2 regions of the Vibrio sp. KUL78 genome follow, and region 2 is predicted to be linked to the other one. Evidence: riboswitches for the same ligand, from Rfam matches in the RefSeq annotation. Region 2 holds a riboswitch; the other holds the start of a gene.
The links. A riboswitch is a leader RNA that binds a small molecule or an ion and turns the genes downstream of it on or off. The one in region 2 is predicted to bind lysine.

Region 1: another riboswitch for lysine. It lies ahead of AC6I8Y_RS11115 (Na+/H+ antiporter NhaC family protein); the one in region 2 lies ahead of lysC (lysine-sensitive aspartokinase 3).

The regions. Positions count from the first base shown of each region.
Region 1 is NZ_AP045837.1:2,386,805-2,401,791, reverse strand. Features, by position in the region: gene AC6I8Y_RS11145 (DUF3833 domain-containing protein) at 1-398, shown strand, start outside; gene purB (adenylosuccinate lyase) at 511-1,881, opposite strand; gene hflD (high frequency lysogenization protein HflD) at 2,248-2,865, opposite strand; gene mnmA (tRNA 2-thiouridine(34) synthase MnmA) at 2,900-4,009, opposite strand; partial or broken gene AC6I8Y_RS11125 (inosine/guanosine kinase) at 4,261-5,566, shown strand; gene AC6I8Y_RS11120 (H-NS family histone-like protein) at 5,620-6,027, opposite strand; lysine riboswitch at 6,573-6,756, shown strand; gene AC6I8Y_RS11115 (Na+/H+ antiporter NhaC family protein) at 6,876-8,477, shown strand; His leader region at 8,722-8,858, shown strand; gene hisG (ATP phosphoribosyltransferase) at 8,900-9,796, shown strand; gene hisD (histidinol dehydrogenase) at 9,800-11,098, shown strand; gene hisC (histidinol-phosphate transaminase) at 11,114-12,166, shown strand; gene hisB (bifunctional histidinol-phosphatase/imidazoleglycerol-phosphate dehydratase HisB) at 12,193-13,266, shown strand; gene hisH (imidazole glycerol phosphate synthase subunit HisH) at 13,266-13,889, shown strand; gene hisA (1-(5-phosphoribosyl)-5-[(5-phosphoribosylamino)methylideneamino]imidazole-4-carboxamide isomerase) at 13,952-14,689, shown strand; gene hisF (imidazole glycerol phosphate synthase subunit HisF) at 14,671-14,987, shown strand, end outside.
Region 2 is NZ_AP045837.1:3,196,448-3,211,434, forward strand. Features, by position in the region: gene ptsN (PTS IIA-like nitrogen regulatory protein PtsN) at 1-157, shown strand, start outside; gene rapZ (RNase adapter RapZ) at 176-1,033, shown strand; gene AC6I8Y_RS14895 (HPr family phosphocarrier protein) at 1,042-1,317, shown strand; partial or broken gene mgtE (magnesium transporter) at 1,441-2,800, shown strand; gene lptG (LPS export ABC transporter permease LptG) at 2,854-3,924, opposite strand; gene lptF (LPS export ABC transporter permease LptF) at 3,927-5,042, opposite strand; gene pepA (leucyl aminopeptidase) at 5,234-6,742, shown strand; gene AC6I8Y_RS14920 (DNA polymerase III subunit chi) at 6,815-7,270, shown strand; gene AC6I8Y_RS14925 (valine--tRNA ligase) at 7,369-10,227, shown strand; gene AC6I8Y_RS14930 (pyridoxal-phosphate-dependent aminotransferase family protein) at 10,298-11,377, opposite strand; lysine riboswitch at 11,633-11,807, shown strand; gene lysC (lysine-sensitive aspartokinase 3) at 11,907-13,256, shown strand; tRNA gene AC6I8Y_RS14940 (tRNA-Asp) at 13,496-13,572, opposite strand; rRNA gene rrf (5S ribosomal RNA) at 13,615-13,730, opposite strand; rRNA gene AC6I8Y_RS14950 (23S ribosomal RNA) at 13,857-14,987, opposite strand, start outside.

The DNA.
Region 1 (14,987 bases), 810 kb from region 2:
AGGCTTGGGGCATGGTACAAGACTATACTGACAAACAAACTCGTCGCTTTGAGGTGGTGATTGTCGGAACTGTGCAAGGCGACCAGATTACGCTAGTGGAAGACTTTGTTTTTGACGACGGAGAACTCGATCAGCGTATTTGGACGATAGACAGATTAGCCGATGGAACATACAAAGGCCGCGCTGACGATATCATTGGAGAAGCCAAAGGAGAGGTGGTCGGCAATGCGCTTCGTTGGCAGTACGACTTTGAATTGGAAGTTGACGGCTCAACCTACACTGTAGCATTTGATGATTGGATGTACCGTCAAGACGACAAGCATCTATTTAACCTAACCAGCATTCGTAAGTTTGGTATGGAAGTCGGAACGATCACCCTTTTTTTTCAAAAGCAGTAGCTAGTCCAAAGTGGGCCGTATGTAACAGATACAAAAGCGGCGGCGATATTACTATCGCCGCCGCTTTACTTTGTCCTCAAATTAGCTTATCGCTAAGGAGAGCTATCGAGAATTACAGCTTGTCAGTTAGCTCAATCGCTTGACCGATATAGTTCGCCGGTGTCATCTCTTTTAGACGTGCTTTTTCGGCTTCAGGAAGCTCTAGACCGTCGATGAAGTTACGCATTGCTTCGCCGTCAACACGCTTACCACGAGTCAACTCTTTTAGCTTCTCGTATGGCTTCTCGATACCGTAACGACGCATGACTGTTTGTACAGGCTCTGCGAGTACTTCCCAGTTTTGATCAAGTTCAGCTAGAAGCGCTTCACGGTTCACTTCTAGTTTGCTGATACCCTTAAGTGTTGAAGTGTAAGCAATGATAGCGTAGCCACAGCCAACACCTAGGTTACGAAGAACCGTTGAATCTGTCAGGTCACGCTGCCAACGAGAGATAGGTAGCTTCTGTGCTAGGTGAGCAAATACAGCATTTGCTAGACCTAGGTTACCTTCTGAGTTTTCAAAGTCGATTGGGTTAACTTTGTGCGGCATCGTTGAAGAACCGATTTCACCAGCGATAGTTTTTTGCTTGAAGTGACCTAGAGCGATGTAACCCCAAACGTCACGGTCGAAGTCGATTAGAATCGTGTTGAAACGTGCAATCGCATCGAATAGCTCGGCGATGTAGTCGTGAGGTTCGATCTGAGTTGTGTATGGGTTCCAAGTTACGCCAAGAGACTCAGTGATGAACTCTTCGCTGAACTTGTGCCAGTCTAGCTCTGGGTAAGCAGATAGGTGAGCGTTGTAGTTACCAACCGCACCATTAATTTTGCCTAGGATCTCTACAGCTTCGATTTGCTTGTATTGACGCTCCATACGGTAAGCAACGTTTGCCATCTCTTTACCCATAGTAGAAGGAGATGCAGGCTGGCCGTGTGTACGAGAAAGCAGAGGAATATCACGGTACTCTTCAGCAAGCTTGCTGATAGCATCGATGATGTTGCGAATTTCAGGAAGAACGACAGTGTCACGAGCTTCTTTAAGCATTAGGGCGTGAGACGTGTTGTTGATGTCTTCAGAAGTACATGCGAAGTGAATGAACTCGTTTACCGCGTGAAGCTCAGGTACACCCGCTACTTTCTCTTTTAGGAAGTACTCAACCGCTTTAACATCGTGGTTAGTCGTACGCTCAATCTCTTTAATGCGTGCTGCGTCTTCTTCACTGAAGTTAGCTGCTAGCTCATCAAGAAACTGGTTAGCTTCTGCACTGAATGCTGGAACTTCTTTGATTGCATCCGTTGCTGCTAGTTTTTGCAACCAACGAATTTCAACGATAGAGCGGTACTTAAGTAGGCCAAACTCACTAAAGATGCTGCGAAGTGCAGTTGTCTTACTACCGTAACGGCCGTCTACTGGTGAAACAGCAGTCAATGCTGACAGTTCCATGATGTTCTCCTGAATTGAGTTTCTAAATTTCGTGAGCTTTATACCAATAACTGCGCCGTTTGTCACGAAGATTGCGCAAACGTTTGCGTTAATTTTATTTTGGTACAAAAGTAAACTCGCACACCGTGCGAGTTTGTATGTGTTTGTCGTTGATGCCTCTAATAGAGCATTCTTAAAGCACGCACCAAGCCTAGAGAAGATTCCTGCCTGCGTAGGCGCACGGCCAGTGGAATGCCAATAGTCTTGTATTGTACAAACCCCAAATAGTCGTCACCCCTGCGCAGGCAGGGGTCTACTTAAAGCGTGTACCAGTTCTAAATTGATACTAATTTCTCGGTAAAAGCTCGGTAACAAATTACTTCCGAGTTACATTCGAGCTAAAAGAATCTGAGCCTGCTCGACCATCTTCTTACGACCGAACACCAAGTGTCTGCGTTTGCCGCCAACTTGACGCCAAAGTACCGCACTACGAATACCGGATAGAAGCAACGCACGCACTTTTTGCTGTGTGGATGTTTGCTGCAACACAGCGGGTGTGCCTGTTACTTGGATTCGAGGACCAATAGGGCTGATAACATCTAGATAGACGCTTGCAAGGTTGCTAATCATTTGTTCATCGAGGAGCTCATAGTGCTCTAGCTGACGGTCAACCATTTGCAGGCGATCGCCAAGTTGCGCCATTGCGTCGTTTCGACTGTTTAGCTTACGCTCTAATGCCATAAGGCTAATGATGTAGCGCGTGATCTCGCTCCCTGTTGGGGTGCTATCGATCCCATTCACCAAACACTCAAGTCCGACTTTTAAGTCAGACTCGATACCGAACACGTCAAGCGTACTTGACGGGTTCATGTTGGTGATTGCTTTGATAGAGGTTTCAAACGCGTCTGAATCACAGTAACCGTCTTTAGCAACTCGTTGTACAAGGGCAACGGCTTGGCAAATCCCTGCAAACGCTATCGTACGGTCATAAAGTGTATTAGCCACGTAGTTCTCCTAAAAAATAATCTGCGAATTGTTTTTAGATGCGCTCTTCAATAATACCGCCACCAAGACATACGTTGTCACTGTAGAATACAGCAGACTGGCCTGGGGTGACTGCCACTTGTGGCTCATCAAAGATCACTTTAATGTTGTCATCGTCGATAGGAATAATAGTACAAGGGATATCCTGTTGACGATAGCGAGTTTTTACTGTGCATTGCAGTGGCGCAGTGATCGGTTGACGATCTACCCAGTGCAATTGTGCTGCGCGAAGGCCGTTTGACTTAAGCAGTGGGTGGTCTGCACCTTGCACTGCAATCAGTACATTACGCTTAAGATCTTTTTCAGCCACGTACCATGGGTCTTCGTTACCGCCGCCGCCTTTTTGGCCACCAATGTGTAGACCTTTACGTTGACCTAACGTGTGATACATAAGACCTTGGTGTTCGCCAATTTCTTTACCTTCTGGTGTTTCAATTTTACCTGGTTGAGCCGGTAAATAGCGAGACAAGAAGTCTGTAAATTTGCGCTCACCGATGAAACAGATACCAGTCGAGTCTTTTTTCTTCGCTGTGATAAGTCCTTGCTCTTCAGCAATGCGACGAACCTCGGGTTTTTCAAGCTCGCCAACAGGGAACAAGCTTCTTGCGATTTGCTCGTGACTCAAAGTGTATAGGAAATAGCTTTGGTCTTTATTGCTATCTAGACCACGTAGCATTTGTGGCTTTTCACCGTTCTCTGGGAAGGTGCGGCTCACGTAGTGACCCATCGCAATATAATCCGCGTCTAGCACTTCGTCTGCAAATTCTAAGAAGGCTTTAAACTTGATTTCTTTGTTACAAAGAATGTCTGGGTTAGGGGTACGACCCGCTTTGTATTCTGCTAAGAAATATTCAAACACGTTGTCCCAATATTCAGCGGCAAAATTGATCGTGTGCAGGTGGATACCAAGCTTGTCACACACCGCTTGTGCGTCAGCGAGATCCTCTGCTGCTGTGCAGTACTCTTCGTTATCATCTTCTTCCCAGTTCTTCATGAACAGGCCTTCAACTTGGTAGCCTTGCTGTTTCAGAAGATAGGCAGAAACAGAGGAGTCTACACCGCCGGACATACCGACAATCACTTTCTTTTGGCTGTTATCAGACATGTATAAATACCACCTAATTTAATTGGACGCAGATTCTAGCAGAAACGAAACCAGCAATACAGTTCCGCGAACTAAATCACACTTTCTAAGAGGAGGTAAGTGTGTTCCGAAATGGAGAAAATCAAGGGTAATAAGAAAAAAAAACGCTACGTAAACGTTTGCTAAGTTTGCCTATGTTGCCGAGGTAAACTATACAGAGGTAGAATCGCCGCCCTGATCCTCCTTAATTAATCTATTACGAAGACAACCGTATGAAATTCCCAGGCCAAAGAAAGTCAAAGCATTACTTCCCAGTTCATGAAAGAGATTTGCTTGTCAGTCAATCTCAAGACAGCAAAAAGATGTCGAGAACGCACATTATTGGTATTGACCAAACCTTGGTTGATATCGAAGCAAAAGTAGACAGTAGTGTGATCGAAAAATTTGGTCTGAGTAAAGGTCACTCTCTGGTCATTGATGATGTGGCGGCTGAAGCTCTATATAAAGAGCTTAAAGAGAAAGAACTTATTACCAACGAGTATGCAGGAGGAACAATTGGTAATACGCTTCATAATTACTCTGTACTCGCGGATGATAAATCGGTACTACTTGGTGTAATGAGTGAAGACATTAAAATAGGCAGCTACGGTTACCGATATCTATGTAACACGTCTAGCCGTATGGATTTGAACTATCTTCAAGGTGTCGATGGCGCGATCGGTCGATGCTTTACTTTAATTACAGAAGACGGTGAACGTACTTTCGCGATCAGCGAAGGTCAAATGAATCAGTTAGAAGCGGATAGTATCCCTGAAAAGATTTTCAAAAAAGGCATCAGCTTTAGTACTGACTGCTTATCTAGTTCGTTGTAAAGATGGCGACCCAATGCCAGAAGCGACGATGCGTGCCATCGAGTATGCAAAGAAGCATAACGTTCCTGTTGTACTTACTCTAGGTACACGCTTTGTTATTCAAGATGATCCGCAATATTGGCGTGATTTCCTAAAACAACATGTATCCGTTGTAGCCATGAACGAAGACGAGGCGGAAGCCTTAACTGGGGAAACTGATCCACTGGCTGCAGCAGATAAAGCACTAGAATGGGTTGACTTAGTACTGTGCACTGCCGGTCCGGTTGGACTATACATGGCGGGATATACAGAAGAAGAGGCAAAAAGAGAGACATCGCTGCCATTATTGCCGGGTTGTATTGCAGAGTTTAACCGTTTTGAATTTAGTCGCCCGGCTGTTAAAGAGGCGTGTGAAAATCCTATTAAAGTTTATTCACATATTGCGCCATATATGGGCGGTCCAGAAAAGATTAAAAATACCAATGGTGCAGGGGATGCGGCATTGTCGGCACTATTGCATGACATGGCAGCAAATAAATACCATAAAGAAAATGTGCCTAACTCGAGCAAGCATCAACATACTTTCTTGAGTTATTCGTCGTTTTCTCAAGTATGTAAGTACTCAAATAGAGCGAGTTATGAAGTATTAGTACAACATTCCCCACGCCTGTCTCGAGGGTTACCAGAGAGAGAGGACAGCCTAGAAGAGGCATATTGGGAAAGATAAAAAAAAGCGCCAATTATTGGCGCTTTTTTTATAAATCCACATTAAGACTGAAATTAAATTTCAAAATCTTCTAGTGATTTACCTTCGTCTAGTGCTGCTTGGATTACAGAAGGTGTACGACCTTGACCTGTCCAAGTTTTTTCAGCGCCAGTCGCGTCTACGTATTTGTACTTAGCTGGGCGTGGGGCGCGCTTAGCCTTAGTTTTGCCTTTTGATTCACCAGACAATGCTGCAATAAGATCTTCAACGTCGATACCGTCTTGTGCGATCATTTGAGCGTATTCGCTTAGTTTAGCTTCACGAGCTTCTTTAGCTGCGCGCTCTTCAGCTTCAGCTTCTTGTCTTTCACCGACAACAGTAGTTAACTTTTCTAGTGCTTCTTCTAGTTGCTCAAGAGTAAGTTCACGAGCAAATGCACGTAGGCTACGAATATTTAGTAGAGTTTTGGTTAATTCAGACATGACATTCCCATGAGATTATTTATTAGTTTCGGATTAATAATAAACACCAAACAACTAATTGACAATATTTTCGTGATATTAAAACTGTAAAAATAAGAAAACTTACAAAACTCTGATAATTCAACTCTTGAAAGTAACTTCAAAGTAGTAGTGCCACACCAAATCAAATCTGTTTTGAATCAATAATGAACTTTTCTCCATTATTGATGTATGAAAAGTGGATTTTGTTGCATATTGTACTAATACTCGGCTAAATCGAGTTTACTTGTCACGAATTGTTTCGAATTTCTAAGCAACTAAATAGTTCTTTAAATTAATAGCAATTAATGATGGATGCTGACAACAAGATATGTCATTGGTGGCATATATAATATCAAATACGGTATAGGGAAAGAAATTACCCTAACAAAGTCGACATAATCTTTACTCACTTGCAACATCATTCGTGTTGCATTTGGTGTTCTGATAAGTACAATGGCTCGCACCTAATGCAAGAGAAAGAACATTCTTTTAACTTGGCTTTAAATGCCAGTGAATGATTTTGCTCTTGATGTAGAGGCGCGATAGCGAAAAGTAACCATCGTTGGGGTGATACCAATGAACGATGATGAAAGGCTCTATCGCCGAAGTGAGAATAGACCATCAATCTCTCTCGCTGGGGTTGTCTTCGAAAGGAACAACACTGCCATAGTCTATTATATTGTTAAACTATGGAGCGCTACTGTGGGGTTGGGTGAAGTGTTCGCTTCCCTTTCGCTTAGTTCAACGTTTGCGTTTGGACTTCTCGTCCTTTTGCGCATGTCTGCAGTAGATCTCTAACCATAATAAAAAACTGGTTTTTGAAGATCATGAATTTAATCGATTTTGCTACATCACCACTTTCACTGCTACCGCCGATCGTAGCTCTGAGCTTGGCGATCATTACTCGTCGTGTACTACTCTCTCTTGGGGTAGGTATTGTACTGGGCGCTTTCCTTCTTAATGACTATTCTGTCGCAGGCGCGGCCAGTTACGTCTTTGATACTGTCTCTGGTGTTGTTATTGAAGATGGTGGTCTCAATACTTGGAACATGAGTATTGTTGGCTTCCTATTGCTACTTGGCATGATGACTGCTCTGTTAACACTGTCAGGCGGTACTAAAGCGTTTGCTGAGTGGGCTCAAGCTCGCGTTAAGAGCAAGCGTGGCTCTAAGCTCCTAGCCGCTTTCCTTGGTGTATTCATTTTTGTTGATGACTATTTTAATAGCCTAGCTGTAGGTGCGATCTCTCGTCCTGTTACTGACCGTTTTTATGTATCGCGCGCTAAGCTAGCTTATATTCTAGATTCTACAGCGGCTCCAATGTGTGTACTTATGCCTGCGTCAAGCTGGGGGGCGTACATCATGACTATCGTCAGCGGTATCCTAGTTGCCCACGGTATCACTGAGTACTCTGCGATTGGTGCATACGTTCGTCTTATTCCAATGAACTTCTATGCCGTGTTCGCGCTACTTATGGTGTTTGCTGTTGCATGGTTCCAATTGGATGTTGGCCCAATGCGCAAGCACGAGCTAAACGCGAAGCAAGGTCTAGGTTTTGATAAAGACAAAGAGAATGACGCGAAAGAAGCGCATGAACTCAACGAAGAGCTTGATATCAAAGAAAGCGACTTTGGTTCTGTCTCTGATCTAGTGCTTCCGATTCTAGTGCTTATCGGCGCAATGGTTGTGGCGATGATTTACACTGGCGGCCAAGCATTAGCTGCTGACGGTGTTGCATTCAACGTACTTGGCGCATTTGAAAACACAGATGTAGGCACGTCACTTATTTACGGTGGTTCAGCTGGTCTTCTAACAGCAGTGTTTACTGTGGTGAAACAGAAGCTATCAATCTCTGATATTGCGACGACCATGTGGATTGGTGCTAAGTCGATGTTTGGCGCTATCCTTATTCTGTTCTTCGCATGGTCGATTGGTTCTGTAATTGGTGACATGAAAACCGGTGCTTACCTCTCTTCAACCGTACAAGGCAATATTAACGTTCACTGGCTACCAGTTATTTTGTTCCTATTGTCTGGTCTAATGGCGTTCTCTACAGGTACTTCTTGGGGTACGTTTGGCATCATGCTACCGATTGCTGGTGATATGGCAGGTGCAACAGATATCGCGATGATGCTACCAATGCTAGGCGCTGTATTAGCTGGTTCAGTATTTGGTGACCACTGTTCACCAATCTCAGATACAACGATTTTGTCATCGACCGGTGCACGTTGTAATCACATTGACCACGTTGCGACTCAGTTGCCGTACGCGCTATCTGTAGCATTGGTGTCTTGTGTTGGCTTCATTACCTTGGGTATGACTACGTCAGTGTTCATCTCATTCGCCGCTGCATCAATGACATTTGTGATTGTTTGTTTTGTTCTGTCAGCACTCTCTAAAGCGAGAATGTCGCAAGAAGCAAACGTATAATCGAGAAAAGAGTCCGTAAGGGCTCTTTTTTTCACTAATTTTTGGTTTTTGGGCAAGTGACTCCCCGTTTTCTATGGTTTTCTCAGTCGAGAAGTTGGGCGTATCTTTCTGATAATTGACCGTTCAGTAAAAAAATTGTTTTCAATTGAAATTAGTGGTTGAAAATCGTCTTAACCTTAGTTAGTGTGAAGGTACAGACACAAAGGAACCTAAACATAAGTATGCTAAATTTTGATATGAACATTCATCATCACCATCACCCAGCTTAATCTTTCGGGAGATGAACGCATACCCGAGAGATAGGTAAAACTCTCGGAGGTTCGATTTAAGATTTCAAGAATTAAACCCTCGGGAGACCAAAGCTCCCGAGGGTTTTTTCGTTTTATATTTTAAAAATCAATATTTTGCACAGGGATACAGCAATGCAAACACAACGCCTAAGAATTGCGATTCAAAAAAAGGGTCGCTTAAGTAAAGAGAGCCAAGACCTACTTAAAAAGTGTGGTGTTAAGTTCAATGTAATGGGTGAGCGCCTTGTTGTTCATTCGCTAAATATGCCAATCGATCTTTTGCTCGTCCGCGATGATGACATCCCTGGTCTAATTATGGATGGCGTGGTTGACCTTGGCTTTATCGGTGAAAACGAACTAGAAGAAGTTCGTCTTGACCGTAAAGCGCTGGGAGAGGCAAACGAGTTTAAGACGCTTCGCCGTCTAGACTTCGGTGGTTGTCGCCTATCTATCGCTATCAATAAAGATGAGACTTACACGGGTCCTCAAGACCTGGCTGGTAAGCGTATTGCGACTACCTACCCACAACTTCTCAAAGCCTATATGGACGAGCAAGGTGTAGATTTTAGCGCTTGTATGCTAACAGGTTCGGTAGAAGTAGCGCCGCGTGCTGGTCTTGCTGATGCGATTGCTGATTTGGTTTCTACCGGTGCTACGCTAGAGGCGAACGGCCTAAAAGAAGCAGAAGTCATTTTCCGCTCTAAAGCGACGTTGATTCAGCGTATGGGTGAGTTTGATGCTGACAAACTAGCACTAATCGACAAACTGCTAACGCGTATGCAAGGTGTTCAACAGGCGAAAGAGTCAAAATACATCATGCTACACGCACCAGTTGAGAAACTTGAGCAAATCAAATCACTGCTTCCTGGTGCGGAAGACCCAACAGTATTACCTCTATCTATGGATACGGAGCGCGTTGCTGTTCACTTAGTAAGTACTGAGAATCTGTTCTGGGAAACCATGGAACAACTGAAAGAACTCGGCGCAAGCTCGATTCTTGTTCTACCTATTGAGAAGATGATGGGGTAAGTAATGAGAACCGTAGTTTGGCAACACTTAAGTCAATCTCAGCAAGAGTCTGTTCTTGAACGCCCTGCAATTACTGAAGGCGCAAATATTACAGCGGCAGTAACTGAGGTTATTAATCAAGTTCGTAGCGAAGGTGATAAAGCCCTTCTGGATCTTACCGAGAAGTTTGATCGCGTTCGTCCTGAGTCGATTCGAGTTTCTGCCGACGAGATTGAAGCGGCATCAGCGCGCCTTTCTGACAACATGAAGCAAGCGCTCGAGCAAGCGTACTCAAACATTGCTAAGTTTCACAAAGCGCAACGCCCAGAAGCATTGCGCGTAGAAACGCAGCCTGGCGTGGTGTGTGAGCAGGTCACTCGACCAATTAATAAAGTTGGTCTGTATATTCCAGGTGGCAGCGCTCCGCTTCCGTCTACAGTGCTAATGCTTGGTGTACCATCTCAAATTGCAGGTTGCCGTAAAGTTGTTCTGTGCTCGCCTCCGCCAATTGCGGACGAAATCTTGTATGTCGCTAAATTGTGTAAGATCGATGAGGTGTACAACGTCGGTGGTGGTCAAGCGGTAGCGGCTATGGCGTATGGAACAGAGACTGTTTCGAAAGTGGATAAAATCTTTGGTCCTGGTAATGCGTATGTCACAGAAGCTAAGCGCCAAGTGAGCAATGACTTCCGCGGCGCTGCGATTGATATGCCAGCGGGTCCTTCAGAAGTGCTCGTGATCGCTGATGAGAGCGCAGACCCTGACTTCGTAGCGTCTGATCTATTAAGCCAAGCTGAGCACGGTCCTGATTCTCAAGTGGTTCTCGTAACGCCTTCACCAGTGATTGCTGACCAAGTAACGGAAGCCGTCAAGAGACAGCTAAAACAGCTTTCACGCGCTGATATCGCAGAAAAAGCACTGGGCTCTAGCTTAATCATCATCGCTGAATCACTCACGCAATGCGTGTCTATCTCTAACTACTATGGTCCAGAGCACCTAATTGTTCAGACAAAGAGTCCACGTGAACTATTGCCGTTACTCGACAATGCTGGTTCTATCTTCTTGGGCGATTGGTCTCCTGAATCAGCGGGCGACTATGCGTCAGGTACAAACCACGTATTGCCGACTTACGGTTACACGCGCACCTATTCAAGCCTTGGTTTAGCGGATTTCTCAAAGCGTATGACAGTACAAGAGCTAAGTGCGGACGGTCTACTAGGTCTAGCACCAACGGTAGTGACCATGGCGGAAGCTGAAGGTCTTGATGCGCACAAACGTGCGGTAACCATCCGTGTTGAGAAACTCAACGCTCAAAAGGCGTAGACGGGAGAACAACTGATGGAAAAATTAGCTCGTAAACAGGTTCAAGAATTGACGCCGTATCTGTCTGCGCGTCGCATTGGTGGCAGCGGTGATATCTGGCTTAATGCTAACGAGTCACCATTCAACAATGAATACAAAACTGACTTTGCTCGTCTAAACCGATACAGCGAATGTCAGCCAAAACAGCTTATCGAAGCCTATGCCAATTATGCCGGTGTAAAGCCTGAGCAAACACTGACTTCACGCGGTGCAGATGAAGGTATTGAGCTGTTGATTCGCGCTTTCTGCGAGCCAGGCCAAGACAGTATCCTTTACTGTCCACCAACCTATGGTATGTATGCAATTAGCGCAGAAACGATTGGCGTCGAGCGCAAAACAGTGCCGCTGACAGCTGATTGGCAGCTTAACCTACCAGAGATTGAAGCGAACTTAGAGAGTGTGAAACTGGTTTTTGTTTGTAGTCCTAATAACCCTACAGGCAACTTAGTTAATCGTGATGACATCGTTTCTCTGCTAGAAATGACAAAAGACAAAGCCATTGTGGTTATGGATGAAGCGTATATTGACTTCTGTCCAGAAGCGTCAACGGTCGATCTCTTAGCTCAATACCCGAATTTAGCGATTCTACGTACGCTTTCTAAAGCGTTCGCACTGGCGGGTCTTCGCTGCGGTTTCACGTTGGCAAATGAAGAGTTAATTAACGTGCTGCTTAAGGTGATTGCTCCTTATCCAGTGCCTATCCCTGTTGCAGAAATTGCAACACAGGCATTGTCTGAGCAAGGTTTGGCAAGAGCGAAGTTCCAAGTACTCGATCTGAATGCGAATCGCGCGTACCTGCAAGCGGGTTTATCAACCCTACCGGGCGTGACTGTGTTTGAAGGGTGGGGTAACTATCTTTTGGTGAAATTCCAAAACGGTGACGAGCTATTTAAAGCCGCTTGGGACACAGGCATTATTTTACGTAACTCGCCAATTGAAGATTGCGTCCGAATTAGTGTGGGTAATCGTGATGAGTGTGAGAAGACCTTGTCATTTATCCGAAACCTATTAGAACAAAGTGCAGCTTAAGTACACCATCAAAAAGGATTTATAGAGTGAGCAACCAACAGAAAATTTTATTTATAGACCGTGATGGTACGTTAATCGTTGAGCCACCAGTCGACTTTCAAGTTGACCGTCTTGATAAACTAAAACTTGAGCCTTATGTCATTCCAAGCCTACTTGCGCTGCAAGATGCAGGCTATCGCCTAGTTATGGTGACAAACCAAGATGGTTTAGGTACAGACAGCTACCCTCAAGCGGATTTCGATGCACCACACACTATGATGATGGAGATCTTCGAATCTCAGGGTGTGAAGTTTGACGATGTACTTATTTGCCCTCACTTTGATGAAGACAATTGTTCGTGTCGTAAGCCGAAGCTAGGTCTTGTTAAAGAGTACCTACAAAGCGGTAAGGTGGACTTCAAAACCTCGGCAGTGATCGGTGATCGCCAAACGGATCTCCAATTGGCTGAAAATATGGCTATCCGTGGTATTCAGTACAACCCAGAAACAATGGGTTGGAAGCAGATCTTAAAAGATCTAACAGTCAAAGCTCGCACTGCAGAAGTGGTACGCACGACAAAAGAAACCGACATCAAGGTATTTGTAAACCTGGATGAAGCCGGTGGTAACGAAATCTCTACAGGTATGGGTTTCTTCGACCACATGCTGGACCAAATCGCGACTCACGGCGGTTTCCAAATGAAGTGTCTCGTCAAAGGTGATCTCCACATCGATGATCACCACACGGTCGAGGATACGGCGTTGGCGTTAGGTCAGGCGCTTAAAGAGGCGCTTGGAGATAAGCGCGGTATTGGTCGTTTTGGTTTCAGCCTTCCGATGGATGAATGTCTTGCGCAGTGTGGTCTTGACCTCTCTGGCCGTCCTTACCTTAAATTTGATGCGGAATTCTCTCGTGAACAAGTTGGCGACCTATCGACCGAGATGGTTGTGCATTTCTTCCGTTCACTGACAGACACACTCGCTTGCACTTTGCACCTGTCTTCAACAGGCGATAATGACCACCACATCATTGAGAGCTTATTTAAAGCATTTGGACGTACGCTTCGCCAAGCAGTTAAAGTCGAAGGCAATGAGCTTCCAAGCAGTAAAGGAGTACTGTAATGGCTACCTCTACTCAAAATGTTGTCATTATTGACACCGGCTGTGCCAATGTTTCATCGGTAAAGTTTGCGATTGAGCGCCTTGGCTATCAAGTGGTTATCTCAAAAGAGCCAGAAGTTGTACTGGCTGCGGACAAGCTATTTTTGCCGGGTGTTGGCACCGCAAGTGAAGCGATGAAAAACCTAGAAGAGCGTAACCTTATCGACCTCGTTAAGCAGGTAGAAAAGCCAGTTCTGGGTATCTGTCTTGGCATGCAACTGCTAGGCAAACTTTCTCAAGAGAAAGGTCAGAAGGCTGATGAGCTTGTTGAGTGTTTGGGTCTGTGTGACGGTGAAGTAAGACGTTTGGAAACTGGCGACCTGCCATTACCGCACATGGGTTGGAATACCGTGAAAGCCGTTGCTGGAAATCCGCTATTTGCGGGTATTGAAGAGGGTGAATACTTCTACTTCGTGCACAGCTTCGGTATGCCTGTTGGTGACTACACCATTGCTGAGTGTGATTACGGAAACCCATTTAGCGCTGCCATTCAAAGTGGCAATTATTATGGTGTTCAGTTCCACCCAGAGCGCTCGTCTAAAGCGGGCTCTAAGCTGATTCAGAACTTTTTGGAGCTGGTGTAACTCACCGCTTTGCTAAAAATTGATTATCGCCTCACAAGGTAGTGGGGCAAAAGGATTGAAACGTGATTATTCCTGCATTAGACCTTATTGAAGGACAAGTTGTTCGTCTATACCAAGGTGACTATGGTCAAGTTACCGAGTACAAAGTTGACCCGGTAGAGCAGTTTAACCTTTACCACCAAGCAGGCGCGAACTGGCTGCATCTTGTTGACCTTACTGGCGCAAAAGATACTACAGCGCGCCAGTTAGACCTTATTGCTACACTACTTGCTGGTACGCCTGCCAATATTCAGATTGGCGGTGGCGTGCGCAGCGAGCAAGATGTGGTTGATCTACTTGAAGCGGGTGCTCAGCGCGTTGTTGTGGGCTCGACAGCGGTTAAACAGCCGGAACTAGTGAAAGGCTGGATGGAGAAATACGGCGCTGAGCGCATTGTGCTAGCGCTGGATATTAATATCGACGAAAGCGGCACTCGCAAGGTGGCGATCTCTGGCTGGCAAGAAGATTCTGGCGTAACAATCGAGGCGCTGATTGATGATTACCTAACAGTGGGTCTCAAGCATGTGCTGTGTACTGACATCTCACGTGATGGCACATTGGCTGGCAGTAACGTTGAGCTGTATGTGGACCTTTGTAAGCAGTATCCTCAGGTGCAATTCCAGTCATCTGGTGGTATCGGCAGCTTAGCGGATATTGAAGCGCTCAAAGGTACTGGTGTGTCAGGTGTTATTGTTGGTCGAGCATTGCTAGACGGCAAGTTTACCGCAGAGGAGGCATTCCAATGCTGGCAAAGCGAATAATTCCATGTTTAGACGTCCGTGATGGGCAGGTGGTTAAAGGGGTTCAGTTCCGTAACCACGAAATCATCGGTGATATCGTTCCTCTTGCTGCACGTTATGCAGAAGAGGGTGCGGATGAGCTTGTGTTCTACGATATCACGGCATCGAGTGATGGGCGTGTTGTTGATAAAAGCTGGGTAGCCCGTGTTGCAGAGGTGATTGATATTCCTTTCTGCGTGGCTGGTGGTATCAAATCAGCAGAGGATGCGGCTCGAATTCTAGAGTTTGGTGCAGATAAAGTGTCGATCAACTCTCCTGC
Region 2 (14,987 bases):
TCTTATGTTCGCCCTGCTTGTGCCAGACGCGCAATGCAAAGAGCATCTAAAGACACTTTCTTGCATGGCTGAACGTCTTAACGACAAAGCAGTGTTAAAACAACTTCGTAATGCTCAGAGTGACCAAGAGCTTTACGACATCATCGTTAGTCACTAATCAAGGAAGAAAGCTGACATGCGTTTGGTTGTGGTAAGTGGACACTCAGGAGCTGGCAAAAGTGTCGCTCTTCGTGTGTTAGAAGACTCTGGCTACTACTGCGTCGACAACCTTCCCGTCGACCTTCTCGGTCCTTTTGTCGATTCAACGCAAGATACTCAGCAAAGTGTCGCGGTAAGTATTGATATTAGAAACTTACCCAAGAATCTAGCTCAGCTATCACTGACACTCGACCAACTTAGTCTCAAGCATGATGTAAAGCTGCTGTTTTTGGATGCCAGCAAATCAGTACTACTCACTCGATACAGTGAAACTCGTCGAATTCATCCGCTTTCACAAAGAGAAGACAAGCTGTCTCTAGAGCAAGCTATCGACTTAGAGCACGCTCTCCTTGCCCCAATCAAAGAGCAAGCAGATTTCATTATCGACTCAAGTGAGCAGTCGATTCATGATTTAAGTGAAACCATACGCTTTCAACTAGAAGGTCGAGAGAAGAAAGAGCTTGTCATGGTCTTCCAATCTTTTGGCTTTAAGTTCGGTATGCCAAGCGACGCTGATTATGTGTTTGATGTGCGCTTTCTGCCTAATCCACACTGGCAGCCAGAGCTGCGCCCAATGACAGGGCTCGACGCTCCGATTAAGTCTTTCCTTGAATCTTATCCAGACGTCATCGAACTAAAGCAGCAGATCCAAGGGTTCGTTGAGCGCTGGCTTCCTCTGTTAGAAAAAAACAACCGCAGTTACCTTACGGTTGCGATCGGTTGCACCGGTGGTAAGCATCGCTCAGTCTACATTACTCAACAAATTGGTGAGTACTTCGAACAGCTTGGGCACAAAGTCAAAATCCGTCACGCCTCGCTAGAAAAAAACCAATAGGAATTTACATGTCTCACTCACGCACTGTTCTTATTCTTAACCGTCTTGGTCTACATGCCCGCGCAGCGGTTAAACTGGTTGAACTTGCGCAGAGTTTTGATGCCACAGTGACCATATGTAACCACGAACAGAAAGAAGCCACGGCCGATAGCGTCATGGGCCTTCTGATGCTCGAGTCGGCTCAAGGTGAAAATATCACCATTAAAGCGACAGGCACTCAAGCAGAGCAAGCGCTCAACGCGGTATGCGACCTAGTTGAGCATCGCTTCGATGAAGATGAATAGTATCTAAACACTCCCACCCTCAAGATAAAAACTTTCTCCTCATTCATAACTTCTTATTAATTAACAAGCAGAATTAGGCTAATATTCAGTACATTAAAAAGCAGTTGAGTGTAGGGGGCATCCATGGCAGAGCAAATAGAATTCGATCAAGCTCACCAAACCCTCCAAGAAGTCACTGAAGCGCTGGAAAACGGCCGCTTCGTATTCGTTCGTAGACAACTTCAGGACATGGAGCCTGAAGATATTGCCCACCTTTTAGAGGCCTCTCCACGAAAAAGCCGTGAGGTATTGTGGCAACTTACCGATCCTGAAGACTATGGTGAAATCCTCGATGAACTCAACGAGGATGTAAAAGACGCCCTTGTCTCTAAAATGGCACCAGAGAAGCTTGCAGAAGCGACTGAGGGCATGGATACCGATGACGTTGCATACGTCCTACGTAGCCTTCCTGACAATGTCTCTCGCGAAGTTCTTTCACAGATGGATGCCGTCGATCGACTGCGTGTCGAAACCGCACTATCGTACCCCGAGGATACCGCTGGCGGTATTATGAATACCGACTTCATTACCATTCGTAGTGATGTTGATGTCGATGTGGTATTGCGTTACTTGCGTATGAAAGGGGAGCTTCCAGAAGCCACTGATGCGCTGTATGTTATCGACGAAGACGATATGCTGATTGGTCACCTTTCTTTGACCACTTTGTTAACCACTCAGCCTGATATCAAAGTCAGTGACGTCATGGACGATGCCGATGAAGCAATTCACGTCGAAACCAGTGACTCTGATGTAGCATCGCTGTTCGAACGTCGTGACTGGGTCTCCGCACCGGTTGTCGATAGTGAACATCACCTCGTCGGTCGTATCACCATCGATGATGTGGTTGATATCATTCGAGAAGACGCAGAACACTCAATGATGAGTATGGCGGGCATGGATGATGATGAAGACACCTTTGCTCCAGTGGTCAAATCGGCAAGGCGTCGCAGTGTATGGTTAGGTGCTAACGTACTCGCTGCACTTGCTGCTGCCTCGGTTTCAAATATGTTTGAGGCAACGCTAGAGCAAATGGCAGCAATTGCCGTCCTGATGACAATTGTGCCTTCAATGGGTGGGGTTGCCGGTAACCAAACAGTGGCACTTGTAATCCGTGGATTGGCGCTCGGGCACATTGGTGACAGTAACCGCCGAGAGCTATTACTAAAAGAAGCCGCTATCGGTTTTCTCAACGGCATACTGTGGGCACTGATTATAGGTGGTATCGTTGTTGCCTGGAAAGGCGATTGGATGTTAGGCGGTATTATTTCTGCAGCAATGATGACCAACCTATTGGTCGCTGGGGTTGCAGGCGTAACTATCCCAATTCTTCTCAAGAAAATGAACATTGACCCTGCGTTAGCAGGAGGGATGGCGTTAACTACCATCACAGATGTTGTCGGTTTATCGGTATTCCCTTGGTCTCGCGACCATAATGATCAGTTAGAAAAAAGGCTCCGTCAGGAGCCTTTTTTAATGAATTAAAACAGTGATGAGTGGCTAGAGTTTTCTTCTCAATAACAGCAATGCAATCGTCAAGAACACTAAGCTTGGCCCTAGCGCACCAAACAATGGTGAGATGCCATAAACCAAGCTAACGGGACCAAAGAACTCGCTAGAAATATAAAAGGTAAAGCCAGCAACAACACCCGAAAGTATACGCGCACCCATGGTAACGCTACGAAGCGGTCCAAACACAAAGGACAATGCCATCAACATCATAACCGCAACGGAAATAGGCTGCGTCGCTTTGCGCCAGAAAGCGAGCTCATAACGAGAAGCATCTTGCTCTGACGCTTTCAAATATTGCGTATAGTCCCACAACCCACTTAAAGGTAGCTCATTAAGGTCAACTGTAACGATCGCCAACTTGTCGGGTACCAGTGACGTGCGCCACTCTTGTGTCTCCATGGTCTCTTTACGCAACACAACATCATTCGCCATGTCAGTCACATGAACGCCATGCATTTCCCAAAGGTTGTCACCCAAGTAATCGGCACTGTCGGCATAAATGGTCGTGGTCAAATGTTTATCGGTATCGAAGCGCCATAAATTCAGTCCTTCGATCGATTGCCCATCGACCTTAGAAATAAAAATAAAATCATTGGCATCACGAGCCCAAACCCCATTGCGGACTGAAACAATACTGCCGCCCGAGATCGCCTCAAGCCTTAAATCACGAGCCATTTGCTGCGTCGTTGGCGCCCCCCATTCACCGAGAGCCATAACCACAAGCATAAGGGGCAGAGCGGTTTTCAGCACGGAGAATCCGATGCGGACTTTTGAAATACCGGCGGCCTGCATGACCACAAGCTCTGAGCTACTAGCGAGCATACCTAGGCCTATCAGCGAGCCCAATAATGCAGCCATTGAGAAAAACAGCTCAATGTCACGCGGCATACTCAATAACACAAAATAGACCGCGGACAACATGTCATAGCTGCCCTCACCCACCGCGCGCAACTGCTCTACAAACTTAATCACCGCTGACAAACCAACAAAGACCGACAGCACCAATAAAATGGTGGTGATTATAGTACGACCAACATAGACGTCTAAGATTCTAAACACGCTTAGGCTACCTCTTGCTTCTTAAACCGCTTACGACGCCAATTTTCTCTGAATCGTCGAACAGGTACGGTATCCCATGTGTTAACGCCTATCGCTGCCACCAATAGGGCAAAATTGACGGGCCACAGACCAATATACGTTGGAAATGCGCCATCTTCTAATGCGGACTTCATCGCACTGATTGCCATAAAATACGCAAAATAAACAAAGATCGCAGGTCCCATTTTAGCAAACTTGCTTTGTCGTGGATTCACGGCAGATAAAGGCACCACCAGCATGGTGAGCAGAGGGATACAAACCACAAGTGAAATCCTCCAGTGCAGCTCAGCTTGTGCTTTCGGTGTCGGATCACTGATAAGGTCGAGCGTTGGTATCGCCATCCAAGAACGCCCTCTTTGCTGAACTTCTCGTTGGCCTATCACCCCTTCGTATTCCGAGAAGTCGGTAATCATGTATTCCAAACGAGTGGGAACGCCTTCGTAGCGAACGCCATCGTATAGCGCGATGATCTGTCGCCCATCACTAAGCTCCTTCACATCGCCTGACTTCGCCGAAATCACGCTCGGTAATACAGAATCACGAGGGCTAAGCTGTGCCACAAACACGTTTTCTAGTTTGCGATTGCGAATATCATCAATGAACACGACCGACGAGCCGTCCGGTGTGCGTTGAAAACTGCCTGTTTGCAGCAGTTCAACTGAGTTTTCAGACGCAAGCTTCTCACGAATCTGTACTTCTTGTTCTTGAGTCCATGGCGCGAGCCAAAATGCGTTCACAGCGGCCAACGTCGTGGTAATAACCGCTAGATACATAGCGGCACGAATAAGGAATTTGTTGCCAATGCCCGTGGCATTCATAACGGTAATTTCACTTTCAGCGTATAGACGCCCAAAAGTTACCAATATGCCTATGTATATACTCAACGGGAACATCAAAAGCCCCATGGTTGGCATACTGATGCCCGCTAACGTCATGATGAGCCCAGCGGGAATACTTCCATCTGACGCGTCAGCAAGCACTTGGATAAATTGACGACTGAAAAACACGAGAAAGAGCACGAAAAAGATGGCTAACTGGCTCTTAACTGTTTCTCTGATCAAATATCTAACAATAATCACAGTGAAAACACCTATACAAAACTTGTTTTTTTGATTGAATCGCTATAGTTTTCGGGTAAACCTTTTATTTTTTACTTTTTTGATCGATTCTTATCTTTAGATTATAGGCCGAATTGGCACATAAATTTCAAACACTAATAATCGATTATCTAACATTTAGTTCTATTTGTCTTTAGGATGTAGGAGTACGCATGGAGTTTAGTGTAAAAAGTGGCAGTCCAGAGAAACAACGCAGTGCGTGCATTGTCGTTGGTGTTTTCGAGCCACGTCGTCTCTCTCCAGTTGCAGAGCAGCTGGACAAAATCAGTGATGGCTATATCAGCTCGCTGCTTCGCCGTGGTGACCTTGAAGGTAAACCGGGCCAAATGCTTCTTCTTCACCAAGTACCAGGAGTACTATCAGAGCGTGTTCTTCTCGTAGGTTGTGGTAAAGAGCGTGAGCTTGGCGAGCGCCAATACAAAGAAATTATCCAAAAAACCATCAGCACGCTGAACGAAACCGGTTCAATGGAAGCGGTGTGCTTCCTAACAGAACTTCACGTTAAAGGTCGCGATACGTACTGGAAAGTGCGTCAAGCCGTTGAAGCAACCAAAGATGGTCTTTACACATTTGACCAGTTCAAGAGCAGCAAGCCAGAAACTCGTCGTCCGCTGCGCAAGTTAGTATTTAACGTACCAACTCGCCGTGAACTAAACCTAGGCGAAAAAGCGATCGCCCACGGCCTTGCTATCTCATCTGGTGTGAAAGCGTCAAAAGACCTTGGCAACATGCCACCAAACATTGCCAACCCTGCTTATCTAGCCTCTCAAGCACGTCGTCTTGCAGATGACTATGACACCGTGACAACTAAGATCATCGGTGAGCAAGAGATGGAAAAACTGGGTATGACCTCTTACCTAGCGGTTGGTCGTGGCTCTAAGAACGAATCTATGATGTCCATCATGGAATATAAGGGCAACCCAGATCCAGACGCGAAACCTATCGTGCTTGTTGGTAAAGGTCTAACGTTCGACTCAGGCGGTATCTCACTAAAACCGGGTGAAGGTATGGATGAGATGAAGTACGACATGTGTGGTGCAGCGTCTGTATTCGGTACCATGAAAGCGCTAGCGAAGCTGAACCTACCAATTAACGTTGTAGCGGTACTCGCTGGTTGTGAAAACATGCCTGGTAGTAACGCTTACCGCCCTGGTGACATCTTAACCACCATGTCTGGTCAAACGGTTGAAGTGTTGAACACGGATGCGGAAGGTCGCTTAGTATTGTGTGATGCACTAACGTACGTTGAGCGCTACGAACCAGAGTGTGTTGTTGACGTGGCTACGCTAACTGGTGCTTGTGTTATTGCACTGGGTCACCACATCAGCGGTGTTATCTCTAACCACAACCCACTTTCTCACGAGCTCGTTAACGCTTCTGAGCAAGCAGGTGACCGTGCTTGGCGTCTACCTATGGCTGACGAGTACCAAGAACAGCTGGCTAGCCCGTTTGCAGACATGGCAAACATCGGCGGCCGCCCTGGCGGTACTATCACTGCTGGCTGTTTCCTATCGCGCTTTGCGAAGAAGTATCACTGGGCTCACCTAGATATCGCTGGTACAGCATGGAAGTCGGGTAAAGCGAAAGGCTCTACCGGTCGTCCAGTCTCACTACTTGTCCAATTCTTGCTTAACCGCAGTGGCCAAGAGACTGAAGAGTAATCATAAAAAGGGCCGCAAGGCCCTTTTTTAGTTTTGGGCACCAGCAAACCCTCGGTATACAGAAGTAACGATATGAATACGGCAACGTTCTACATTATTGGTGAAAACTCTGAGCAAGCGACAGAGCAAGGCTGGTTTGCCTATGCGCACTTTCTCAGTCGTCACTTCGTAGGGCAAGGTGCCAAACTCTACATTAATTGCACCGACAGGCAGCATGCGGAAGCGGTAGCGGAATTCTTCTGGCAAGTCTCGCCTGAGCAGTTCATTGCCCATAACTTGGTGGGTGAAGGACCCAAGAATGGCACGCCTGTTGAAATTGGTTTTGAGGGGCTTAAACCCAGTTGGAACCGTCAATTGGTAATAAATATGGCCAATAGTCACGCAACCTTTGCGAACTCCTTTGGTCAAGTGGTAGACTTCGTCCCTTGCGAAGAAAAAGCTAAGCAAGTTGCGCGAGAAAGGTATAAAATTTACCGTCAAGCGGGCTATCAGCTACAAACCATTGAGATTCAGCATTCAGAATCCTAATCAAGGTCAATCCTTATAAGTAAGCGCGACACACTCTCGTTTATTTATAAGGTTTGGCAAATTTCTTTCACAGATTAAAGTAAGTATCCAAGAAAGCTATGGAAAAGACATATAACCCACAATCTATCGAACAAGCTCTGTACCAGACTTGGGAAGAGAAAGGCTACTTTAAGCCACACGGTGACACATCTAAAGAATCATACAGCATCATGATCCCACCACCGAACGTCACTGGTAGCTTACACATGGGTCACGCTTTCCAAGATACCATCATGGATACTCTGATCCGTGCTGAGCGCATGAAAGGCAAAAACACCCTTTGGCAGGTAGGTACCGACCACGCGGGTATCGCAACGCAAATGGTTGTTGAGCGCAAGATCGCTGCAGAAGAAGGCAAAACTAAGCACGATTACGGTCGTGACGCGTTCATCGACAAAATCTGGGAATGGAAAGGCGAGTCTGGTGGCACGATCACTAAACAGCTTCGTCGCCTAGGTGCTTCTGTAGACTGGGATCGTGAGCGCTTTACTATGGATGACGGCCTGTCTAACGCCGTTCAAGAAGTCTTTGTTCGCCTATACGAAGATGACCTCATCTACCGCGGTAAGCGTCTGGTTAACTGGGATCCAAAGCTACACACAGCAATCTCAGATCTAGAAGTAGAAAACAAAGACAAAAAAGGCCACATGTGGCACTTCCGCTACCCACTAGCGGATGGCGTTAAGACCGCTGAAGGCAAAGACTACATCGTTGTTGCGACAACACGTCCAGAAACCATGCTTGGTGATACTGGCGTTGCCGTAAACCCAGAAGATCCGCGCTACAAAGATCTTATTGGCAAAGAAATCCTGCTTCCTATCGTTGATCGCCGCATCCCTATCGTGGGTGACGAGCATGCCGATATGGAAAAAGGCACGGGCTGTGTGAAGATCACACCTGCACACGATTTCAATGACTACGAGGTAGGTAAACGTCATCAACTGCCGATGATCAACATCCTAACCTTCGATGCCAACATCCGTGACGCCGCTGAAGTATTTAACACCAACGGTGAAGCAAGCGATGCATACGCAACCGAGCTTCCAGCGAAATACCACGGCATGGAGCGCTTTGCGGCTCGTAAAGCTATCGTGGCAGAATTCGAAGAGCTGGGTCTTCTTGATGAGATCAAAGATCATGACCTAACAGTCCCTTACGGTGACCGTGGTGGTGTGGTTATTGAGCCAATGCTAACCGACCAATGGTACGTTCGCACTGCCCCTCTTGCTGAAACAGCAACCAAAGCAGTTGAAGACGGCGAAATCCAGTTCGTACCTAAGCAATACGAAAACATGTACTTCTCTTGGATGCGCGACATTCAAGACTGGTGTATCTCTCGTCAGCTATGGTGGGGCCACCGTATTCCAGCATGGTACGACAACGACGGCAATGTTTACGTAGGTCGCACTGAAGAAGAAGTTCGTGAAAAGAACGGTTTGGCTCCAGTTGTTGTACTGCGTCAAGACGATGATGTACTGGATACTTGGTTCTCTTCTGCACTATGGACATTCGGCACGCAAGGCTGGCCAGAAAACACAGAAGATCTAAAAACCTTCCACCCGTCAGACGTACTGGTAACAGGTTTCGACATCATCTTCTTCTGGGTTGCGCGCATGATCATGATGACCATGCACTTCTGTAAAGATGAAAACGGTAAGCCGCAAGTACCATTTAAGACAGTTTACGTTACAGGTCTAATCCGTGACGAGAACGGCGACAAGATGTCGAAGTCAAAAGGTAACGTGCTTGATCCAATCGATATGATTGATGGCATCGACCTAGAGTCTCTAGTTGAGAAACGCACTGGCAACATGATGCAGCCTCAACTAGCGAAGAAGATCGAGAAAAACACACGTAAGACGTTCGAAGATGGCATTGAACCATACGGTACAGACGCACTTCGCTTCACTCTTGCAGCAATGGCGTCTACCGGTCGTGATATCAACTGGGATATGAAGCGTCTTGAAGGTTACCGTAACTTCTGTAACAAGCTGTGGAACGCAAGCCGTTACGTACTGATGAACACTGAAGACCAAGATTGTGGCTTCGGCGAAGGTGACATCGAGTACTCACTAGCAGACAAGTGGATCGAATCTCAATTTGAACTAGCAGCAAAAGAGTTTAACGCGCACCTAGACAACTACCGTCTAGACATGGCAGCGAACACTATCTACGAGTTCATCTGGAACCAATTCTGTGACTGGTACCTAGAGCTAACAAAACCAGTTCTATGGAAAGGTAACGAAGCACAGCAACGCGGTACACGTCGCACGCTGATCACCGTACTTGAGAAGACTCTTCGTCTTGCTCACCCAGTACTGCCATACATCACTGAGACTATCTGGCAAAGCGTTAAGCCGCTAGTAGACGGTGTTGAAGGCGACACAATTATGCTACAAGCTCTACCTCAGTTTGAAGAAGCTAACTTCAACCAAGAAGCGCTTGATGACATCGAGTGGGTGAAAGCATTCATCACTAGCATCCGTAACCTTCGTGCAGAATACGACATCGCACCAAGCAAAGGCCTAGACGTGATGCTGAAAGTTGCTGATGAGAAAGACGCTGCACGCCTAGAAGCAAACAAAGCGGTACTCGCTTCGCTAGCTAAACTAGAAGACATCAAGGTACTGGCTGAAGGCGAAGAGACACCAGCATGTGCAACCGCACTGGTTGGTAAGTCTGAGCTGATGATCCCAATGGCAGGTCTTATCGACAAAGACGCTGAGCTGGATCGTCTAGCGAAAGAGATCTCTAAGACTCAAGGCGAGATCAAGCGTATCGAAGGTAAGCTAGGCAACGAAGGCTTCGTAGCAAAAGCACCTGAAGCAGTCGTTGCTAAAGAGCGTGAGAAGCTAGAAGGCTACAAAGAAACGCTAGTTAAGCTTGAAGAGCAAAAGCAAACTATTGCTGCGCTTTAATTAGCAAGTCTAAAAAACAGAAGCCGAGAGTGGTAACACTCTCGGCTTTTTTATGTTTGAAGGACTGAGCTTACTTCAACACGGTCTCTAGAGCCTTCAAGCAAAGCGCGACGTTCTCTCTTCGGGCTCCATAACCCATCAAACCAATACGCCATGCTTTTCCAGCGAGCGCACCAAGACCTGCACCGATCTCAAGGTTGTACTCTTCTAACAGCTGCGACCTTACCGCAGCATCATCCATGCCCTCAGGGAGATAGACAGCATTAAGCTGCGGCAGACGACTTTGCTCTTCAACCACAAAACTCAGCCCCAGGTTTTCGAGCCCTTCCCGTAGCAACATATGCATATCTTTATGGCGCTGCCACGCATTCTCTAGGCCTTCATTCTTCAAAAGTACCAAGGACTCATGAAGCGCGTAAAGGCTGTTTACTGGTGCTGTGTGGTGATAGCTGCGCTTACCTTCCCCACTCCAATAACCTAACACCAAGCTCTGATCCAAAAACCAGCTCTGAACAGGCGCTTGTCGGGACTTAATGACCTCAATGGCTGCAGGAGACAGGGTGACTGGAGACAAACCAGGAACACAAGACAAACACTTCTGGCTACCTGAGTAAACGGCATCCAACTGCCACTCGTCTACCAATAGTGGAACACCACCAAGCGAGGTCACTGCATCCACAATAGATAGCATGTTGTGCTGCTTAGCAAGCGCACCTAACGCCTTAGCATTACTCACTGCACCAGTAGAGGTTTCAGCGTGCACAAACGCTAGGATCTTCGCATCAGGATGCTCAGCCATCGCCTGTTCGACTTTCGATACCGAAACAGGTGCTCCCCACTCATCATCCACTACAATCGCTTCACCGCCACAGCGAACTACGTTCTCACGCATGCGCTCACCAAACACGCCATTACGGCACACGATAACCTTATCGCCCGGCTCGACTAAGTTTACAAAGCAAGTTTCCATACCCGCACTACCCGGAGCCGAGACCGCGATTGTAAATTCATTCTCGGTTTGGAACGCGTATTTCAGTAGCGCCTTCAACTCATCCATCATCCCGATAAAAAGCGGATCAAGGTGACCTATCGTTGGGCGGCTTAAGGCCTGCAACACTTGCGGATAGATATCGGATGGGCCAGGTCCCATTAGGGTTCGGTGAGGGGGGCACAAAGCTTGAAATGGTCATGGGCAGTTATCCTATTAGGTTATTGTAGTTGTTGGGAAAAACATCACTTTGGACGTCAATGCCATCTACAATGGCGAAAAAACAACATTTTTGCAACATCCAACCACTCAAGTTTTTCATGTGAAATGCATAAACATCCATTGACTTTTGACACGCAAAAACGTTGAATAAACACACTATCTGCAGCCAATCGTTTTCATTGACGTTATCGATGCTGCAGCGGAAGAGGAGCACTGCCCAGGCAAGTGATTTGTGAAGCCGCAACTTCAATACAATTCACTCATGGGGAGCAGTGCCGAGATGAACTAAAATTGTCGGATTTAGTTTGTCGGTTAAATGGGCTGAATCCCTTTAACTGTCACCAGTAGTTGGTGAAGAGCTTCTGAGGTCTATTCTAATATTCATATTCCTCTGCTCTATTTCTCTCTTCAAACATCGGATGTTGGGTTACCAACCTTAAACTTTAACTGGAAGTCCTGGAGAAACACTGTGAGCGCATTCAATGTAGCTAAATTTGGCGGAACTAGCGTCGCCAACTTCGAAGCCATGAGCCGTTGTGCCGAAATCATCGAAAATAACCCGCAAACCAAATTAGTTGTTAGCAGCGCTTGTTCAGGCGTGACCAACATCTTGGTTGAACTTGCAAATGGCGTTAAAGTCGAGACTCGTCGCGCTGAGCTCATTAGCAAGCTTCGCGATATCCATACCGAAATCATGTCAAAGCTTAATGATGTCAGCTCTATTGAAGCACGTGTAGACGCTCTGATCGAAAAGGTAGCGACGCTATCGGAAGCCGCTTGCATTGCAGCGACTCCAAAGCTTACCGACCACCTAGTGGCATGTGGTGAACGTATGTCGACACACATCCTTACTCGCCTAATGCAAGAACGTGGTATCGATGCGGTGCGTTTTGATATTCGTGAAGCGCTTAAGACAGACAGTGATTACGGTAAAGCAGAACCAAACATCGAAGCAACCAAAGCAGCAGCGAGCGAGAAGCTGGTTCCTCTTTGCAAGCAACATGTTGTAGTTACACAGGGCTTTATCGGCTCTGATGAAGATGGCGAGACAACGACATTAGGTCGTGGTGGTAGTGATTACAGCGCTGCACTTATCGCTGAAGCCGTAGAAGCTGCAGGTCTTGAAATCTGGACCGACGTACCTGGTATCTACACGACCGACCCACGCATTGCACCAAACGCTCGTCCTATCCCAGAGATCAGCTTCAGTGAAGCCTCTGAAATGGCTAACTTCGGTGCCAAGATCCTGCACCCTTCAACACTACTACCTGCACTGCGTCATCAAATCCCAGTTTTTGTAGGTTCATCGAAAGCACCACAAGAAGGTGGCACTTGGGTACGACAAACCGTAGAGAGCGCACCTCTATTCCGCGCGCTAGCTCTGCGCAATAACCAAACCATGGTAACACTGCGTAACCCTCGTATGTTCCAAGCCTATGGTTTCTTGGCAAACGTGTTTACAGTGCTTGCTAAACACAAGATCTCTGTTGATCTAGTAACGACTTCTGAGGTCAGTGTTTCTCTAACACTTGATCAAACTGATACGGGTGGCGGTGCACCAGAGCTCCCACTTGAAGCACAGCAAGAACTAGAACAGCTTTGTACTGTTGAGGTTAAACAAGGGCTTAGCCTTGTCGCGCTTATCGGCAACCAAATGAGTGAAACCAAAGGCTCTGCTGCGGAAGTATTCGATACTCTAGACAGCTTCAATATCCGCATGATTTGCTACGGCGCAAGCCCTCACAACCTTTGCTTCCTTCTAGACGAAGGCGAAGCTAAAGATGCGGTAAAAGCACTGCATGAAGACTTGTTTGAATAGGCGATAAACATTGAACAAAGGCGGTAGAAATACCGCCTTTTTTGTATCTATTGAATCGAGAGTGTAGAAATTCAATAAGTTAAAGACGTAAAAAAGCCCTAGTCTTCCGACTAGGGCTTAGTATAAATGGCGGAGTGGCTGGGGTTGCATCCAACCGGGACTCGACTCCCTTGAAAAGGGAGCAACCAAATCTTAGATAATAAAAAACCCGACGCTTTCACATCGGGTTTTCTAATAAGTGGCGGAGTGGACGGGACTCGAACCCGCGACCCCCGGCGTGACAGGCCGGTATTCTAACCAACTGAACTACCACTCCGCAGTGGCAAACACGTTTTACAACGTGGTTCCTTAATTTAAAGCCTGGCGATGTCCTACTCTCACATGGGGAAGCCCCACACTACCATCGGCGCTGTTGCGTTTCACTTCTGAGTTCGGCATGGAGTCAGGTGGGTCCACAACGCTATGGTCGCCAAGCAAATTCTGTTTTGCCTTCAGATTTTCTGAAAATCTGAAAACAATAAATCTGGAAAACTGATTTAAAAGTCTAAATACACATTCAAAGTTCTTGCTTTGAGTCCATCAAAACCCTTTGGGTGTTGTATGGTTAAGCCTCACGGGCAATTAGTACAGGTTAGCTCAACGCCTCACAACGCTTACACACCCTGCCTATCAACGTTCTAGTCTCGAACAACCCTTTAGGACACTTAAAGTGCCAGGGAAGACTCATCTCAGGGCTCGCTTCCCGCTTAGATGCTTTCAGCGGTTATCGATTCCGAACTTAGCTACCGGGCAATGCGTCTGGCGACACAACCCGAACACCAGAGGTTCGTCCACTCCGGTCCTCTCGTACTAGGAGCAGCCCCCTTCAATCTTCCAACGCCCACGGCAGATAGGGACCGAACTGTCTCACGACGTTCTAAACCCAGCTCGCGTACCACTTTAAATGGCGAACAGCCATACCCTTGGGACCGACTTCAGCCCCAGGATGTGATGAGCCGACATCGAGGTGCCAAACACCGCCGTCGATATGAACTCTTGGGCGGTATCAGCCTGTTATCCCCGGAGTACCTTTTATCCGTTGAGCGATGGCCCTTCCATTCAGAACCACCGGATCACTATGACCTGCTTTCGCACCTGCTCGAATTGTCATTCTCGCAGTCAAGCGGGCTTATGCCATTGCACTAACCTCACGATGTCCAACCGTGATTAGCCCACCTTCGTGCTCCTCCGTTACTCTTTGGGAGGAGACCGCCCCAGTCAAACTACCCACCAGGCACTGTCCGCAGCCCCGATAAGGGGCCAACGTTAGAACATCAACACTACAAGGGTGGTATTTCAAGGACGGCTCCAACGATACTGGCGTACCGTCTTCAAAGCCTCCCACCTATCCTACACATGTAGGGTCAATGTTCAGTGCCAAGCTGTAGTAAAGGTTCACGGGGTCTTTCCGTCTAGCCGCGGGTACACTGCATCTTCACAGCGATTTCAATTTCACTGAGTCTCGGGTGGAGACAGCGTGGCCATCATTACGCCATTCGTGCAGGTCGGAACTTACCCGACAAGGAATTTCGCTACCTTAGGACCGTTATAGTTACGGCCGCCGTTTACCGGGGCTTCGATCAAGAGCTTCGACCTAAGTCTAACCCCATCAATTAACCTTCCGGCACCGGGCAGGCGTCACACCGTATACGTCATCTTACGATTTTGCACAGTGCTGTGTTTTAATAAACA